DNA from 4 places in the uncultured Citricoccus sp. genome. Region 4 is predicted to be linked to each of the others. Evidence: riboswitches for the same ligand, from Rfam matches in the RefSeq annotation. Region 4 holds a riboswitch; each other region holds the start of a gene.
What was found. Region 4 has a riboswitch for thiamine pyrophosphate ahead of Q0283_RS07725 (ECF transporter S component). Riboswitches for the same ligand answer to the same signal wherever they lie in the genome.

Region 1 (4,488 bases), on a different contig from region 4:
TACGCAGTTGCGCAGGGAGCGAGCCCGGCGGTTGGTCGATGCCTATCGGGCCCGGGGCCATCAGCCTCCGGCCGGGGCGTTGACCGTGGCCGGGTACGCCGGCTAGTCGACCGGGCGCGGATGGACCCGGTCCATCAGCAGGGTCATGAGCCGGTGCAGTTCCTGCAGCTCGGACTTGTCCATCTGAAGGCGTTCCATCATCTGCACCGGCACGGCCTCGGCCTGCCGGCGCAATTCCCGGCCGGTGTCGGTGAGATCGATCGCCAAAGCCCGGTCATCCTCGGGGTCCCGGCCCCGGTGGATGTACCCCAGGGTCTGGAGTCGCTTGGTCAGCGGGGACAGGGTGGCCGACTCCATATGCAGCAGCGCCGCCAGGTCCTTGATCGACAACGGCGCGTGTTGCCACAAGGCCAACATGACCAGGTACTGCGGGTGGGTCAGCTTCAGCGGCTCGAGCACCGGCCGGTAGGCGGCGATGACCCCCCGGGAGGCCACCGAGAGGGCGAAGCAGATCTGGCTCTCCAGCGCCAGCGGATCGGTGGAGGGGGTGCTGCGGTCCATGCCCCCAGCATGCCCCATCCAATGGCCCGAGGCGGACTATCGGGCATTAATCCGGTACTTCAGCGCCGACCTCCGGCCTACGTCGTGGCTGCAGTCTCGGTGGTCGCGCCCAGAACCGTCCTCTACATCGCGTGTTGTCCCGAAACGGCGAACCGCTCGGACCGAGCTTTCCTCCGACATCGGTGGTCCGTCCCGGAGCACCGCAGACGCTCACCTACCGCACTCCGAGGGGCCTGTCTCGGGCGGGGCTCTCAGCGCCTCCCGGTCTCCGCGATGACCACCCGGACCGGATTGACCTGGACCAGATAGTAAGGACACTGAAGACCTTGGACCCATCTACGTCGTCCCCCATGCCCATCCTGGACACCGACGTCCTCATCGAGCTCGTCGAAGAGCTCGGCGACGGGCCACCGACATGGGGATTTCTTGCTCGGTACATGCAGCTCCTGGATCACCGAGTCGATCGGCTCGACCGCGCGCTCATCACCAGAGACGCCGAGGGATGGCTGGACGCCGTTCAGAGCCTCAAAGTCTCCTCAGCGATGGCTGGCGCGACCGCCTTGTCCGCAGCGGCCGCCCAACTCCAAGAACGCATTGCACCGATACCACCGGACGACCAGCGCTGGCCGACAGGGCAGCAACGGACCGAGATCATCACCGGTCTGCGGCAACTGGCCCAGGAAACCCGGCACCACCTGCACCTCTTTCTCCACCGACCGATCCTGCCTGTCACAGACACCTCCAGAGAATCCCGTGGAACGTAAACACGCCCGGGGTAGCCACCAATCACCAGGAAGGTCACCAGGAACGATGACGAACTGTCAGCGAGGTCCCTTCAGGGGCCATGGAACCGCCACACGGACACCCAGTCCGCGGTGGTCAATGAAAACGAGGCCGGGACCATCGAGGGATTCGGGCTGCCCGGCGGCCTCCGACCCCATCGTCCTCCTACCCGCTGAGGAACCGAGGCTCCGATTACTCCCACCCAGGTCCAGGCCCTGGACCGTGCAGTTACTTCCGTGGGCGGCCCCGGACAGGAGCAGCCGGTGACATGAGTGGAGAGGACATGGTCGAATGATCTTCAGTTTGACTCGATTCCGGTTGCGTCCTGGATCCCGAGCGCTAGCGGATGAGTGGGTGCGTTTCATGGAGGCCCATCGCTGCGCGGTGGGAGAGATCATGAAACGGGAGCACATGTATGTGGAGGCGATCTTCACCGAAACGGTGAACGGGGCGGACTATCTGTACTGGTACAGCCTGCAGGACGACCACGACAGATCCGCAGAACCCTTTGACCACTGGTTCGACGAACATCACACCCGGTTCTGGCAGGCCTGCATCGACGACACCTTCCCGGTGGATGAGTTCACCCCGCAAATCCTCCTGACGACCGAAGGAATCCGAGCCGCCGCGGGACTCGGGAGCCGAGAATCAGTGCTCGCCACCATGGACCCCCGAGGGGACGGAGTCGGGACTGCCCGCCAATATGCGGGGTCTGAAGTTTCCTAAGCGGTGAGGTGTCGCAGAAAAGGCTCAAGTGATCCCGGGTGACCTCGGTCACGGCCACAGATCCGCGGTGATCTGCGTCTGGTCATCCGGTCCAGAGCATGGATGTCCGGTGGACGCGGGGACGCAGAACCAATCCGTGGAGGCTCGTCGCGGCCTGGGCCAACGCCGTCGCTCCGACCATCCTCGAAGACCTTCGTCAGGCTACAGGCGGCATCCATCCGCGTCGCGCAATCCCGGGCAAGGCCTCGCCTATCCGCTAAACCTGCCGGGCGAGCGGTTTACCGCCGCGCAGGAGCGTGCCCGGACGAGCGCCCCTCCTGAGAGCGGCACGACCCTCATGACGTGCCGCTCCCTCTCTCAAGGCCCTGCCCGAGCCTGTCTCCGCGCAGGCCACCAAATGTGTTGATACCCATGATGTCCACCCACGAAGGACCCGGATGCAGACGCCATCGACCCCCCCACCCCGCACCGAACAGCACACCCTGACGGCCCTGCTGCGGGTCGGAGAGGTTGCCGTGGCTTTCCGCGAGCACGTGGCCACCGGTGACCTGCCCGGGGCGTGGCCCCTGATCGACCCAACGCTGCGATTGGCGTGGGCCCGGGACTGGGCCCAGGACCACGGCGCACGACTGCGCCGGCTCTGCCCGAAACGGCTGGCCGAGCGGTTGTCCTGTCTGGACGGGCCGGCCCATCCGCTCTGGAAGCACTTCGCCGCCGACCGGCTCCAACAGTTGCGGCAGGTGGAGGCGGCCGGGTGGTCTCACTCCGCTACGGGTCTGCCGCCACTGGGCCCGGATACCGAGGTCCTCTACGCCCGCCCCGACCATCCCGAGGACTGGGGAGCCCCGGCCGATCCCCGTACCGTGCCGATGGTGATGCGCTGGAACGGTGCCGCGTGGAAGGTCCTCGCCTACGGGTCCCTCAGCCACCCCGAGCCCCAATAGTGCGCCCGCGACGGGCCGGTGGAACGAGGCGTTAAGCAAGTCTGAGCGGCACCAGACCGGCCCGCCATGGTGTTAGTGTCGTTGCCGTCCACACGGGAGCCCCATTGCAGGGGCTGAGATCGGGCTGAGGCAGCCTGCGACCGTCGAACCTGTCCGGGTCATGCCGGCGAAGGAAGTAGGAACACATCTGATGAGTGCATCCAATGCGCACGCCCTGGCGTATCTCCACAACACCGAGCACGGGCTTGCCGTGCCGGTCACCGAGATCACCTTGAACGATTCCCCGGGCGGAATAGCGAACCCACCGCTGCGGATCTACCGCACGGCCGGGCCGGGCAGCGACCCGGTGATCGGGTTGCCACCGAGCCGGGCGTCCTGGATCCAGGGGCGCGGTGACGTCGAGGAATACGCCGGCCGGGAACGGAACCTCCTTGACGATGGCCGCTCGGCTCTGCGCCGCGGGGCCGCGTCCCAGGAGTGGAAGGGAACCCGGGCGGTGCCGTTGCGGGCCAAGGCGGGGCGGACCGTCACCCAGATGCACTACGCCCGGGCCGGAATCATCACCGAGGAGATGCGCTACGTGGCCCTGCGCGAGCAGTGCGACGTCGAACTGGTCCGCTCCGAACTGGCCGCTGGCCGGGCCATCATCCCGGCCAACATCAACCACCCCGAGTCCGAACCGATGATCATCGGCAAGGCATTCTTGGTGAAGATCAACGCCAACATCGGCAACTCCGCGGTCACCAGCTCCATCGCCGAGGAGGTCGACAAGATGCAGTGGGCCACCCGATGGGGAGCGGACACGGTGATGGACCTCTCCACCGGAGAGGACATCCACACCACCCGGGAATGGATCATCCGCAACTCCCCCGTACCGATCGGCACGGTCCCGATCTACCAGGCGCTAGAGAAAGTCAACGGGGAGGCCAACGCCCTGACCTGGGAGATCTTCCGCGACACGGTGCTGGAACAATGCGAACAGGGCGTGGACTACATGACCATCCACGCCGGGGTGCTGCTGCGCTACGTGCCACTGACCGCCGAACGGGTCACCGGTATCGTCTCGCGCGGCGGGTCGATCATGGCCGGGTGGTGCCTGGCCCACCATCAGGAGAACTTCCTCTACACCCACTTCGACGAGCTGTGCGAGATCTTCGCCCGGTACGACGTGGCCTTCTCCCTCGGAGACGGCCTGCGCCCGGGCTCGATCGCCGACGCCAACGACGCCGCCCAGTTCGCCGAACTGGACACCCTGGCAGAACTCACAGCACGGGCCTGGGCCCACGACGTGCAAGTCATGGTCGAAGGCCCCGGACACGTTCCCCTGCACCTGGTGCGCGAGAACGTGGAACGCCAACAACAGCTATGCCAGGGAGCCCCGTTCTACACCCTGGGCCCGCTGGTGACCGACATCGCCCCGGGTTATGACCACATCACTTCGGCCATCGGGGCCACCGAGATCGCCCGCTACGGC
Region 2 (4,488 bases), on a different contig from region 4:
CCCGATCCCCACCATCCGTTCGCGCCGCCGGCCGGATACGACCGCCTGTACGACCCGGCGGACGTCCCGGTACCTGATACGTTCCACCAGGATCACTCGGATTCTCCCGAACACGTCCGGCGCATGGCCGAGCGACGGGGGATGCCCGGCGAGGACCCGACCATGACGTGGATCGCCACGGAGGAACAGTACCGGGTGGCCTGCGCGGCGGAACTGGGTCTGATCACCTTGCTGGACGACCAGGTGGGCAGGATCCTGCAGACGCTGGAACGCACCGGACTGGCGGAGAACACGGTGGTCGTCTTCACCTCGGACCACGGGGACATGTTCGGCGACCACGGCATGATGCTCAAGCACTTCACCCACTACCGGGGCGTGACCAACGTGCCACTGGTCATGAGGGTGCCCGCGGGACTGCCGGGGGCCGGCGTCGGGATCTCCCCGGCGGCGCGGACCGCGGCCTCGACGGCCCTGGTCTCGAACGCGGACCTGGTGCCCACCCTGCTGGAACTCACCGGGGTCTCGGGACACCGCGGCATCCAGGGCCGCAGCCTGGTCCCGCTGCTGCGGGGCGAGGCCTCCGTCCACCGCAGGGCACTGATCGTCGAGGAGGATCAGCCGTTCGGCCTCGACGGGCTGCCGGCCCCCGTGCACATCCGTTCGGTCATCACCCCCGAGGCCCGCTACACGCGGTACTTCGGCACCGACGCCGAGGAGCTGTACCTGCTCGACTCGGACCCGGAGGAGGCCCACAACCTGGCCGCCAGGCCGGGGTGCGAGGAGGTCGTGGACCGCATGCGCCAGCTGATGCTGGACGAGTTGCTGGCGCTGACCGACCACGGGGTCCGGGTGCGGGCGGCGGCCTGACCCGTCAGCCGACGGTCCGGAAGCCGCAGTTGCTGCTCGAGGAGTCCGGACTGTTCCTGCTCCGCGCTGCCACCCGGTACCGGTTGCAGTAGGAGTCGTGGCAGAGGAACGACCCTCCGCGCATGACCCTGCCCTCGCCGAACGGCGGCCCGGGGGGATTCTCCTCGGGACTGCGCCGGTAGTAGCGCGGCAGGAACCAGTCCTGGCACCACTCCCAGACGTTCCCGGCCATCTGGAACAGGCCGAACCCGTTGGCCGGGAACGTCCGCACCGGGGCCGTGGAGAGGAAACCGTCGTCGATCGTGTTCTCCACGGGGAAGCGTCCCTGGAAGATGTTGCAGTGGTGCTCGCCGCCCGGCACGAGCTCATCGCCCCAGGCGTAGCGGTGGCCCTGCAGCCCGCCGCGGGCCGCGTACTCCCATTGCGCCTCGTGCGGCAGGCGGCGCCCGGCCCACGCGCAGTAGGCCTGGGCGTCATTCCAGCTGACGTGGACCACCGGGTGGTCCTCGTCCGCCCGGGATCCCGGTCCGAGCGGGGCATGCCAGCACGCCCCGGGCACGTTGACCCACCAGGCCGTCCCCGGGACCGGGTTCGCGCCCGCCGGGTTCAGCCGACGAGCAATGAGTTCCAGGTGGAAGACCGCCGAGGACCCGAACCGTTCCGCCTCCGTGACGTACGCGGTCTGCTCCACGAACCGCCGGAAGTCGTCGACCGTCACGGTGGTGGCGTCCATGGAGAAGCCGTCCAACCGCACCGCGTGCACGGGCGTCTCACCGTCTGCGGGGTACCCCTCACCGAAGTGGTCCCCCATGAGGAACCGACCGGCGGGAACCTCAACCTGCTCGATGCCGTGGGTGGAGCTCGACTGGACCGGGCCCGTGTGGACGGCCCGAGACGCAGGCTCCCGCGGATCCATGTGCTGCGCACGTCCCGGCTCGGTACCGCCGGCAGCGGGATGACAACAGTCCACATCCACCTCTCAGGGCCGATTCGTCGTGCAGGTGCTCAGCCGGACAGCTCAGACAGGCAGGGCTTTTCCATTATGGTGCGCCGCCACGGCCGGTCACGTCAGCCGACCGAGATGACCCCGCCCCTCCCCCGGCACTAGACTGAAGGTTCAACGACAGGGGAGCGCCAGGCCGGCGCTGAGAGTGCGCACACCGCAGACCCTCGAACCTGCCCGGTTAGCACCGGCGAAGGAAGTCGAGCTTTCTCTCCTCGGGTCGGCGCACCCGCCGCCCCGTCCCCTCCAGAGGTATTGGAGGAACTCATGCACCACCTTTCCGCAGCGCCCACCAGCAGACGCCGTGCCCGTGGCGCCCTCGCGATCCTGGGCATCGCCGCGCTGGCCCTGACCGGCTGCTCGGTCGCGGACCAGTCCGGCGCGGGCGACGGCACGGCGCCGGCCACCACCGACGGCGCGAGCGGCGCCTCGGGAGCCGGCACCGGTGGCACGGTGACCGTGATGACCCACGACTCCTTCAACATCACCGAGGAGCAGATCGCCGCCTTCGAGCAGGAGTCCGGCTACGAGCTCACCACCACCGCCCCGGGCGACGCCGGCACCCTGGTCAACCAGCTGATCCTGTCCAAGGACAACCCCACCGTGGACGCGGTCTACGGCATCGACAATCTCTCGGCCCAGCGCGTCATCGACGAGGGCGTCGTCGCCGAGTACGCCTCCGGGGCGCTGCCGGAATCCGCCCAGGACCTCGTCGTCGAGGACCGGCTGACCCCCATCGACCAGGGCCAGGTCTGCGTCAACGTGGACGAGCAGTGGTTCGAGGAGAACGACCTCGCCGCGCCGACCACCCTGGAGGACCTGGCCAGGCCCGAGTACGCGCGGCTGTTCGTCACCACCAATCCGGTCACCTCCTCCCCCGGCCTGGCCTTCCTGGCCGCCACCGTGACCGAGAAGGGCGAGGACGGCTGGCAGGACTACTGGCAGCGGTTGCTCGAGGGCGGCACCAAGGTCGCCGCCGGCTGGTCGGACGCCTACTACTCCGACTTCTCCGCCGGCGAGGGCCAGGGCGCCTACCCGCTGGTGCTCAGCTACTCGTCCTCCCCCGCCTTCGCCCCGACCACCGGGGTCGTCGAGGACACCTGCACCACCCAGGTCGAGTACGCCGGCGTCGTGGAGGGCGCGAAGAACCCCGAGGGCGCGCAGGCGTTCATCGACTTCCTGCTCGCCGAGGACTTCCAGGCCTCGCTGCCGGAGAACATGTTCATGTACCCGGTGGACGAGTCCCTCGAGCTGCCGGCCGAATGGGCGCAGAACGCCACCCTCGTCGAGGACCCGATCGAGGCGGACCTGCGGCAGATCGCCGAGAAGCGCGAGGCCTGGCTCGAGGACTGGAACGCACTCTACGAGGCCGCGAGCTGATCGGCATCCCCCACCGGACAGGACGCGACGGATGAGCCTGGTCCCGGGAGACCCGGCCCTGGTCCCGACGCCGGCCCCCACCCGGGTGCCGGCGTCCGGTCGGGCCCCGGAGACCGGAACCGCCCCGCCGGGCGGTGACCGGGCGGACGTCGTGCCCGGGCGGTGGAGGCGTGCCGCCGGCCCGGTGGGCCGCGGGCTGGTGTGGACGGTGGTCGCCGCCGTCCCGCTGGCGTTCCTGGCGGTGTTCTTCCTGTGGCCCGTCGGGTCGATGCTGGCCCGTGGCGTGACGAACGCCGCCGGGCAGCTCGACCTCGGCGCCTTCGCCGAGGTGCTGGCCGAGTCGCGCACCTGGCGGCTCGTGGGGCAGACGCTGGGACTGGCGGTGGCCGGAACACTGGGATCGCTGCTGCTGGGGCTGCCCGGGGCGTACGTCCTGTACCGGTGCCGGTTCCCCGGGCGGAACCTGCTGCGCGGGCTGTCCACGGTGCCCTTCGTGCTGCCGACGGTGGTGGTGGGCACCGCGTTCCGGGCGCTGCTGGCCGAGAACGGCCCGCTGGGGTTCCTGGGGCTGGACCAGACGCTCACGGCCGTCGTGCTGGCGATGGTGTTCTTCAACTTCTCCGTGGTGGTGCGCCAGGTCGGTGCCCTGTGGTCCACGCTGGACCCGCGCACTGGGGAGGCCGCCCGGATGCTGGGGGCCTCGCCGTGGCGGACGTTCGTGACCGTCACCGTCCCGGCGCTGGGACCGGCGATCGCCTCGGCCGGGTCGCTGGTGTTCCTGTTCTGCTCGACGGCGTTCGGGATCGTGCAGACCCTGGGCCGGCCGGGCGTGGGCACCCTGGAGACCGAGATCTACATCCAGACGACGGCGTTCCTGGACCTGCGCACGGCGGCGGTGTTCTCCACGCTGCAGTTCGTGGTGGTGATCCTGGCGGTGACGCTGGCCAACCGGTTCCGCGCCGGGACCGAGACGGCGCTGCGGTTGCGCGAACCGACCTCCCACCCGCTGCGGCGCGCGGACGCGGTGCCGTTCGCGGTGACGATGCTGACCGTGGTGCTGCTGATCGCCGCGCCGATCGTGGCGCTGGTGGCGCGGTCCTTCCAGTCCTCGCAGGGCTGGGGGCTGCGCAACTACGAGCTCCTCGGCTCGAGCGCCGGGTCCGGGTTCGCCGGCGGGACCACGGTGCTGCAGGCCCTGGAGCACTCGGTGAAGATCGCCCTGGACGCCACGGTCATCA
Region 3 (4,488 bases), on a different contig from region 4:
GCGTCGGTGGCGATCAGCCCGGTCGTGGGCGAGGACGCGACGGCGTGGCGGCGCGCGGGGATACGGCCGGCGCCGGCGGCTAGTCGTCCCGCGGCCACGGCATGGCGCATGGCCGTAGCCATCGCCACGGGGTCCTGGGCCCGGGTCACAGCGCTGGCCAGTAGCACGGCATCACACCCTAGTTCCATAGCCCAGGCGGCCTCGGAGGCGGTGCCGATGCCCGCGTCGAGGACCACAGGCACCCGGGCCCGAGAGGTGATGAGTTCAATGTTATGAGGGTTGAGAATGCCGAGTCCGGTGCCGATGGGTGCCCCCAGGGGCATGACGGCGGTCGCTCCCAGGTCCTCCAACCGGCGTGCAACGGCCGGGTCATCGGAGGTGTATGCGAAAACCTTGAAGCCTCGGGCGACCAACTGCTCGGTGGCCTCGAGCAACTCGGAGACGTCGGGCAACAAGGTGTCCTCGTCCGCGATGACCTCGAGCTTGACCCAATCGGTCTCCAAGGCCTCCCGACCCAGCTCCGCCGTCAGCACAGCGTCGCGGGCGGTATAACACCCGGCGGTGTTGGGCAAGACACGAATCCGGTTGCGTTCCAGCACCGAGAACAAACTGTCTCCCTGCCTGGGGGTGTAACGGCGCAGAGCCACCGTGGTCAATTCAGTCTCGGAAGCCCGCAGGGCCCGCTCCAGGGTGTGCAGAGAGCTCAAACCCCCGGTCCCCATAATCAACCGCGAGGACAACTCCACCTCGTCGAGAACGAACGGGTCTGGGCGTGCGGTGGTACCCACGTGTCAACCTCCCTGGACGGCGGTAATGATCTCGATGGTCTGGCCCTCGAGCACGGGAGTGCGAGACCACCGGCTACGGGGAACCACCGCGGCGTCGACCGCTACCGCCATACCCAGCCCGCCTCCGTCCAGCGGGCGTCCATCGCTGGCCAGGGGCCGAGCCGCGGTTTGGGAGACCAGATCAATGATGGTCGTGTCACCAGACACGACCCGGGGGGCGCCGTTGAGGGTGATGGTCGGCATCAACTACTCCTGTTCTCGGGTACACACGTGCGAAGGGGACACCACCTGACGGTCGAGGACCGACGGTTCGAAGCGCTGCGGGTCAGTGGCGGCAAGATGCGCGGCATCGATATCCGGTTCGGCTCCCGTCTCACCCGTGATCAACTGGGCGGCGAGGCGGGCGGCCAACGGGGCAAGGAGTACACCGTGGCGGAAATACCCGGTGGAGACCACCAGGCCGGGCACGAAGCCACCGCCGTGCCCACGAACACGGCCAAGGTAGGGCACGTCATCGGGTGTTCCGGGACGGGCCCGGGCCATGACCTCCATCAGCTCCAGATCGACGACCCCCGGCACCAGGGCCTGGGCGTCGCGCAGCAACCGGAACACTCCGCCGGCATTGGCTCCCGACTGGTCATCCTCGCGAGAAGTAGCCCCGATCACGACCGTGCCGTCCGTGCGCGGTACGAGATAGACCGCCACACCATGCACCAGGCCGCGGACGGTCCGCTCGATCAAAGGTCGCGCGCCCGGTGGGAGGCGAGCCCGGAGGATGTCGCCATGAACAGGACGCAGCGGCAGGCGGCAATTGGCCGGCAAACCCTCAAACCCCTCGGCGCCCAGGCCGGGGGCCAGAACGGTTTCAGCGGCCAATATCTGCTGCCCGTTGGCCAGCATGACACCGGCCACGGCCCCGCGTCTGTTCCGCAACAACGCCTTGGCCCGTTCGCGTCGCACACACCCCAGGCCGCCATCCGTACTCCCGTCTGGTGGCCTCGCGGTCCCGTCTTGACCGGTCAGGACCCTCAGTAATCCCGCCACCAACCGGCGAGGGTCGACCTGATGATCGGCGGGGGCACGGAACACGGCTGAAAGACGCGGTGACAGGGCCGGTTCAAGCGAACGGGCCTCGCCCAGGGGCAACTGCTCCACCGCCATGCCATGGCGTTGCTGTAACTGGCTCAGATCGGTGAGGCCCTGGCGGTCCGCGATATCGACACCGCACACCAAGGTCTCAGTGACCCGGTAACCGACGCTTTTCCCGGAGTCCCGTTCGAGGGTCTCGACGAAACCCGGGTATTCGGCGGCCGAGGCGCTCATCAGCGGATAGAGGGCCTGTTGCTGATACTGAACCTCGCTCACCGGGGCCAGCATCCCGGCAGCCGCCCTCGAAGCCCCTTCCCCCGGGGCTGGATCGATCACCACCACCGAGCGGCCGCGTCGACGCAGTTCCCAGGCAGTGGCCAGGCCAATCAGTCCGGCACCCACCACCGCGACATCGACTGCATCGATTGCGGGACGTGAAGAGACGGCAGGGTACGCAGCACTCACCGCATGTCCTTTCCTCCGGCGGCATGATCCGCATCAGGTGTGGCGGTCGGCTCTTAAGCCCTCTCAGCCCCGATGGGGCTCCCGCAGAACTCGCTGACTATTGGCAGCGTGCGCCCATCCTATCCCCGACTTCATCACCGGCAGACGAGTGCAACACCCGCCGAGCTCGGGTTGGTAAGCATGCCCCGGCCCATCTCAGAAGGGGCCGGGCGGGCCGATCGTCACCGTGGGGACGCGGGGGAGGGGCACCCATCGCACTAAAGGTTTGCCATCAAAAGCATGGGGTGGCCCGATGACCAGTCGCTCGGGTGGGCGGGTGCAATCACCGGGGTCAGGCCGACGGGGCCACCGGCGGCTGGGCAACCGAGGACGGATCCGCTTTTTGTGGTCTTAAGGCATAAAGCCCCGTGCGCAGGCGCGGCTCGCGAACCGAACCGGCCGACCTTCCAGCTAATAGGGGGCTTACGGCGTGGTCGCGTACCCCAGCGCGTTGCTCGCAGCACGCCCAGACCGAGCCACGATGGGCCCCAGCCGTTCAACATCGTCCGGCCCGACGCGTTGGGTGGGGAAACCCAGCCCGATTACTCCTGCCAGTTGACCGGTGTGGTTGAAGACCGGGGCGCTAATGGAACCGACGTCTTCGTGTCGCTCGCCGAACGCCGCGAAATAACCCATCTCCTGGGCTTGCTGACTCTGGGCGTCCAGTAGTTCCAGGCTTTGTGGAGTGAATTGCGTGAACCGATCGAGGGAAGAACCCACAAGGGCGTCCCTGGCCTCGGGATCGAAGGCCAAGAAGATCTTGCCGGGGGCTCCAGCATGAATGGGCATGACTTGACCGACCATGAAGGGGCGCATGACCACGTGGCGGGTCTCAGCGACCGCAACCACTGTTCTGAACGCACCGTCGCGCACGTAGAAGCACGCCGTCTCACCGGTTTCATCGCGAAGGTCTTGTAGCACCGGCCTGACCAACCGCACCACATCCAGTCCTAAAGTCCCGGGCGTAGCCCACCTGACCAGGCCGATCCCGATGCGGTATCGGTCGCCGTCGCGGTCCAGAAAACCCTCCCGCACCAAGTTTTGCACCAGGCGCTGGCACGTGCTGGGAGGAAGCCCGGTCAGACGCACGATCTGCTGCAGCGTGGGGTCCGGCTCCTCCACGGAGAAGCAGTTGAGGATCTCAGCGACCTTGTGCAACACCAAGATGGGGGTGGTCCCCGAACTCGACTCCGCAGCCATGCCTTTAATCCCCTGCTTTCCTCTGGCCAAGCCGCCATCCTATCCGTCGGGAAAGTCCGTAGGTCACGCACGTCACCTCGTGTGACCTAGTTGACATTCTACTCCGGAAGCCCACATTATGAGTTCGCGACCCAAGATGTGGGTCATGATCGTTCCCCTATATCTCTGGAGAAGCCTTGAGCATCCCTGAAATCGCCTGCGAAACCTCTGCTGTGGCAAAGCCGGAGGGTTTGTCGCGGATTGGCCTGATCGTCCCCAGCTCGAACACGACGATGGAGACCGAACTGCCCGAGCTGTTCCGCCGCCAGTCCGAGGCAACGGGTCACCGTTACACGTTCCATTCCGCGCGAGCCGGCATGAAGAACGTCAATAAGGAAGAGCTCCTGGCCATGGTGTCGAAGGCTGCCGACTGCGCCGCTTCGGTCTCCGACGCCGATGTGGACACCATCGCCTACGCCTGCCTGGTGGCCGTCATGGCCCAGGGCCCGAACGCGCACGTAGATTCCGAAGCCGTGCTCGCCCAGGCCGCCCAGGACAATGGACACCCGGCCGCCGTGACGAGCAGTGCCGGCGCGCTGGTGCGCACTTTGCAGGAGGCGGGCGTTCGCAAGGTCGCCATGGTCACGCCCTACATGAAGCCGCTGACGCAAATGGTTCGCGAGTACATCGAAGGTGCTGGCATTGAGGTCCTCGAGGCAGTGAGCCTGGAGGTCCCGGACAACCTGGCGGTCGGCCGTCTGGACCCGCAGAACCTTCCCGAGATCGCACGCAACCTTCAGCGGGAAGGTGCCGAAGCGATCATCCTGTCCGCGTGCGTGCAGATGCCCTCCCTGCCGGCCGTGCAAGCGGTCGAGGATGAACTGGGGCTTCCCGTTTTCACCGCAGCCACAGCCACGGCGTATGAAAT
Region 4 (4,488 bases):
GCGCCACTCCTCGGTCAGCATGGCGAGAAGCCGGAAGGCGGCCAGCGAGCCGAGCACGAACCTCGCGGGCAGACGCAGCCGCTGGGCCAGCGCGTCGGCCAGGTCGGTGGGATCCGTGGTCGCGAAGACGATCACTCCGGGCAGGGCGACCGCCAGGATGCGCAGGCCCGTCGCGGCTCCGGCCAACGCCGACCCCTCCGAGACGGACACCGGTCCGGCCTCCAGCAGCATCCGCCCCGTGTCCTGGCCGACCAGCGCGGTGCCCCACGCCGAGGCCAGCGCGGCGGCCACGAGCAGCCACGCCCGGCGCAGGAACTCCCCGGCGCGGATGCCCGAGAACGGCAGCAGGGCCACCGCCGCCAACAGCACCAGGCCCGAGGACACCCAGTCCATGGACGCCACCAGCACGGCGGTGACCGGCAGCAGGGCGGCCAGTTTCGCCAGCGGGTGGGCCCGCTCCATCGGGGAGCCCGCCACGGGGCGGGAGGGGGCCGGGGCGGTCAGGACGGCGCTCATGTCAGCTCCACCACCCGGGCGTCGAGGGCCGCGGCGAAGTCCTGGTCATGGGTCACCGCGACGACGGAGCTGCCCTCGGTGACGAGCCGGCGCAGCATCCCGGTCAGCACCGCCCAGGTGTTGGCGTCCTGCCCGAAGGTCGGCTCGTCGAGGAACACCACGTCCGGGCCCGTGGCCAGCACGGTGGCCACGGACAACCGGCGCTTCTCCCCACCGGAGAGCGTGAAGGGGTTGACCTCGGCCAGTCCGGTTAGTCCCATGGCCTCGAGCAATTCGTCGGCGCGGCCCCGGGCCTGTGCGGCCGACCACCGCAGCGTGCCCGTCCGGTGGTCCCGGGCGTGACGCGGCCCGAAGGCCAGTTCCTCGCGCACCGTGGCCGCGACGAACTGGTGCTCGGGCTCCTGGAACACCGTGCCGATCCGGCTCACCAGGTCCCGGGCGGGCCAGCGGTGGGGGTCGTCCGGCAGCCGGACCCCGTGTCCCTTCAGGGCGGCGGTGGCGGTCAGCGTCCCGGCGTGGGCCGGGATGAGCCCGGCCAGGGTCAGCAGCAGCGTGGACTTGCCCACCCCGTTCGGCCCGGTCACGACGACGGCCTCCCCGGCCTCCACGGTCACGTCCAGTCCGTGTTGCACCGGGACCGGCGGTGGCCCGAGGCGGCGGCGCCAGCCGGGCCTCACCGCGTGCCGGGACACCGCCAGGTCCCGGGCGGACAACAGCGCGGTCCCCGTGGGGTCCCGGTGACCGGCAGGGTCCCGGTGACCGGCAGGGTCCCGGTGACCGGCAGGGTCCCGTCGCGGGCTCCGTGCCGGTCCGGAGGGCTCCGCGGCCGGCCGCGGACCACCGGGGGCGGGGGTGACGGGTTCGGGCACCACCCCGGGCACCCACACCCCGGCCGCGGCCAGTTCCTCCCGGACGGGGCCGGGTGCGAGCAGCGCGGCGGGGGTGCCGTCGTGGCTGATGCCCCCGCCCGGTTCCAGGACGAGCAACCGGTCCACGTGCCGGGCCCACGTCCCGAGCCGGTGCTCCACGACCACGAGGGTGGCGCCGATGGCCTCGACCACCGCCAGGACGGCGTCGCGGACCTCGAGCACACCGGCGGGGTCGAGGTTGGCGGTCGGCTCGTCGAGCAGGACCAGCGGCGGGCGCATGGCCAGGACCCCGGCCAGGGCCATCCGTTGCTTCTGCCCGCCGGACAGTCGCGACGTGTCCCGCCACAGGGCGATGCCCTCGTCCTCCCCCAGCCCGACCGCGGCCAGGGCGTGTCGGACCCGGTCCCAGATCTCGTCCGGCGGGACGCGGAGGTTCTCCGCGCCGAAGGCCACGTCGTCCCCCACGCGCGAGAGGATCACCTGTGTCTCGGGGTCCTGCTGCACCAACCCGGCGTGGCCGCGCAGCTCGCGGGTGGGCACGCCGTCCAGCAGCAGCCGGCCGGTCTCCTCCGAGTCGTCCGCCGGGTCCAGCACGCCGGCCAGTCCGTGCAGCAGAGTGGACTTCCCGGCCCCGGAGGGCCCGGCGAGCAGGACCCGCTGCCCCGGTGGGATGGTCAGGTCCAGGCCGGCGACGGCGGCCCGGTCGCGTCCGGCGTGCCGCCAGCCCCAGCCCTGCGCGGTGACGGTGGCCGCGGTCACCCCCGGCCCGCCGGTTCCCGGTGGGCGCCGCGGGACGGGAGGGCGGCCAGTGCGCCCGTGGCCGCCAGGGCGCGGGTGGCCAGCCAGCTCAGCAGGCCGGCGATGACGATCCCGGAGATGCCGGTGAACCCCACGTAGAGCCACTTCCAGGCCAGCGTGTACTCGGGGAACCAGGCGAACAGGAAGGCCTCGTTGAGACCGCAGGCCACTCCCGCGGCGGCACCGGCCAGCAGGGCCACGGGAAGGGTGAAGCGACGGTAGAGGAACAGGAGGAAGACCAGCTCGGCCCCGATGCCCTGGACGAGTCCGGAGGCCAGCACGGTCAGGCCGAACTGGGACCCCAGCAACGCGGAGACGGCGGCAGCCACCAGTTCCGTGAACAGCGCGGCACCCGGTCTGCGGATCAGCAGTGCACCCAGGACCGCCGGGAACAGCCACATGCCGGCGACCAGTCCCGACGACGGCGGGAACGCCAGGAACACCCCGCCCAGTCCCGCATAGGCCAGGTTCCAGGCCCAGAAGACCACGCCGCTGGCCACGGCGACGACGGCGGCCACGACGATGTCCACCACGCGCCAGGTGTGGCGGGAGGAGGTGCGGTGGGCGGAGGTGCGGTGGGCGGGGCCGCGCGGGTCGTGGTGTGGGCGGGAGCGCCCGGGACGGTCCGGTGTACCGGCCGGCGGGGTGGCCTGGTGATCACTGCCGGGGGTCTGCGTCGAGACCATGTGATGTCCTCCTCAAGGATCCAAGGAGGGGAATGGAACGCACGCCGCCCGAACCCTCGGGATCCGGGCGCGTCAGGCACCGGGCCCCACGCTCCATCGGAGAACTCGACTTCCTTCGCCGGTACTAACCGGAGCAGGTTCGAGGGTCTGCGCTGGGCGCACTCTCAGCGCCGGGCGGCGCTCCCCTGTCGTTCACGATGTGGCACCAGCATAGGGCACCACCCCCGACCCCTCGGCCACGGTCCTCCCGTTGCGGGGAACGGCTCTCAGTCCGCCCGCCCCCTGGCATCCGTGGGTGCCCGCAGGCCCGTGACCGCCGGCCCCTCGAGCAGGGTGCCGTCCGCGGTGAAGCGTGATCCGTGCAGTGGGCAGTCCCAGGAGCGCTCGGCGTCGTTCCAGGAGACGATGCCGCCCAGGTGCGGGCAGACCGCCGACATCCGGCAGGTCACCCCGTCCACCGTGGAGACCGCCACGGGCCGGCCGTGGTCCCGGCCCACCGTGCCCTGGCCCTCGGCCGGAGGCTCCTGGGGCAGGGGTCTGCGTGCGGCCGACGTCCAGCCGCCGGCCAACCGGGCACCGACGGCGGCGTTGTCCCTCAGGCCGGTCAGCAGGTCGGCCGGCGAGGTGAGGCGACGATCCATCGGCCTGGCCCAGTCCGTGGCACCGCCGAGGATCTGCGCGGAGATCCGCAGGGCGGCCGACACGCCGTTGGTCAGGCCCCACTTGTTGAAGCCGGTGGCCAGGTAGACGTGGCCACCGCCGCGGGGCAGTGTCCCCACGAAGGGGACGAGGTTGGCCGAGCGGTAGTCCTGCGCGGACCAGGCGTGCGTGCGCTCCGCTCCGGGGAAGTGCTCCCGGGTCCACGCCTCGAGGGCGTCCACGGCGGCCTGCGGTGAGGCCGATCGCCCCACCACGTGGCCGTTGCCGCCCACGAGCAGCAGCTCACCGTCGTCGATGGGGGCCGTGCGCAGGCTGCGGGACGGACTGTCCGCGGAGAGGTACATCGCCTGGGGAACGGGCCCCGGCACCCGGTAGGACTGTGCGTAGGAACGGTGTGGACTGAGCTTGGCGAAGTAACCGCCGCGGTCCAGGACCGGGGCCCCTGTGGTCAGGACCAGCTGCCCGGCCCTGATCTCCCCCGCGGAGGTGTGAACGGCCAGCGGGGACCGGTAGCCCGCGCCCGTGAGCCGCACCCCCTCCACCAGCGTCCCGCCGAGCCGGCGGAACTCGGTGGCCAGGGCGTCGAGCACCTGCATCGGGTGCACCTGCGCCTGGTCCTCCAGCCGGATCGCCCCGGCCACGGGGTAGGGCAGGTCCGTCTCCCGTGTCCAGGTCACGTCCAGGCCCGCGGCGCGGTCGGCCTCCAGCTCGGAGTGCAGCCGGGACAGGCCCTCGTGGGTGGTGGCGTAGGTGTAGGCGGGCCTGCGCTGGTAGTCGATCCCGTTCTCGTCCAGGTAGCGCAGCAGCCAGGACTGCCCCCGGCGGTTGCCCTCCACGTAGGAGCGCAGCACCTGGTCCGACTGGTGACGGCTGATCTCCGCCAGGGTGGTGCCCTGGAGCAGCGAGACCTTCGCGGTGGTGTTCCCGGTGGCCACGGCCCCCACCGAGCGGGCCTCGAC

Region 1: linked by a shared signal. The riboswitch ahead of thiC (phosphomethylpyrimidine synthase ThiC) and the one ahead of Q0283_RS07725 (ECF transporter S component) in region 4 are both predicted to bind thiamine pyrophosphate.
Region 2: linked by a shared signal. The riboswitch ahead of Q0283_RS00445 (thiamine ABC transporter substrate binding subunit) and the one ahead of Q0283_RS07725 (ECF transporter S component) in region 4 are both predicted to bind thiamine pyrophosphate.
Region 3: linked by a shared signal. The riboswitch ahead of thiO (glycine oxidase ThiO) and the one ahead of Q0283_RS07725 (ECF transporter S component) in region 4 are both predicted to bind thiamine pyrophosphate.

The regions. Positions count from the first base shown of each region.
Region 1 covers NZ_CALMQR010000057.1:4,079-8,566, forward strand. Annotated here, with positions in the region: gene Q0283_RS06340 (hypothetical protein) at 1-106, shown strand, start outside; gene Q0283_RS06345 (MarR family winged helix-turn-helix transcriptional regulator) at 103-561, opposite strand; gene Q0283_RS06350 (Hpt domain-containing protein) at 912-1,325, shown strand; gene Q0283_RS06355 (DUF6176 family protein) at 1,636-2,070, shown strand; gene Q0283_RS06360 (hypothetical protein) at 2,508-3,014, shown strand; TPP riboswitch at 3,097-3,206, shown strand; gene thiC (phosphomethylpyrimidine synthase ThiC) at 3,205-4,488, shown strand, end outside.
Region 2 covers NZ_CALMQR010000008.1:11,746-16,233, forward strand. Annotated here, with positions in the region: gene Q0283_RS00435 (sulfatase) at 1-867, shown strand, start outside; gene Q0283_RS00440 (formylglycine-generating enzyme family protein) at 872-1,783, opposite strand; TPP riboswitch at 1,983-2,086, shown strand; gene Q0283_RS00445 (thiamine ABC transporter substrate binding subunit) at 2,138-3,250, shown strand; gene Q0283_RS00450 (iron ABC transporter permease) at 3,282-4,488, shown strand, end outside.
Region 3 covers NZ_CALMQR010000103.1:35,844-40,331, reverse strand. Annotated here, with positions in the region: gene Q0283_RS12425 (thiazole synthase) at 1-788, opposite strand, end outside; gene thiS (sulfur carrier protein ThiS) at 792-1,031, opposite strand; gene thiO (glycine oxidase ThiO) at 1,035-2,342, opposite strand; TPP riboswitch at 2,336-2,437, opposite strand; gene Q0283_RS12410 (IclR family transcriptional regulator) at 2,805-3,581, opposite strand; gene Q0283_RS12405 (Asp/Glu racemase) at 3,758-4,488, shown strand, end outside.
Region 4 covers NZ_CALMQR010000069.1:46,039-50,526, reverse strand. Annotated here, with positions in the region: gene Q0283_RS07735 (energy-coupling factor transporter transmembrane protein EcfT) at 1-516, opposite strand, end outside; gene Q0283_RS07730 (ABC transporter ATP-binding protein) at 513-2,144, opposite strand; gene Q0283_RS07725 (ECF transporter S component) at 2,141-2,869, opposite strand; TPP riboswitch at 2,963-3,066, opposite strand; gene Q0283_RS07720 (FAD-dependent oxidoreductase) at 3,136-4,488, opposite strand, start outside.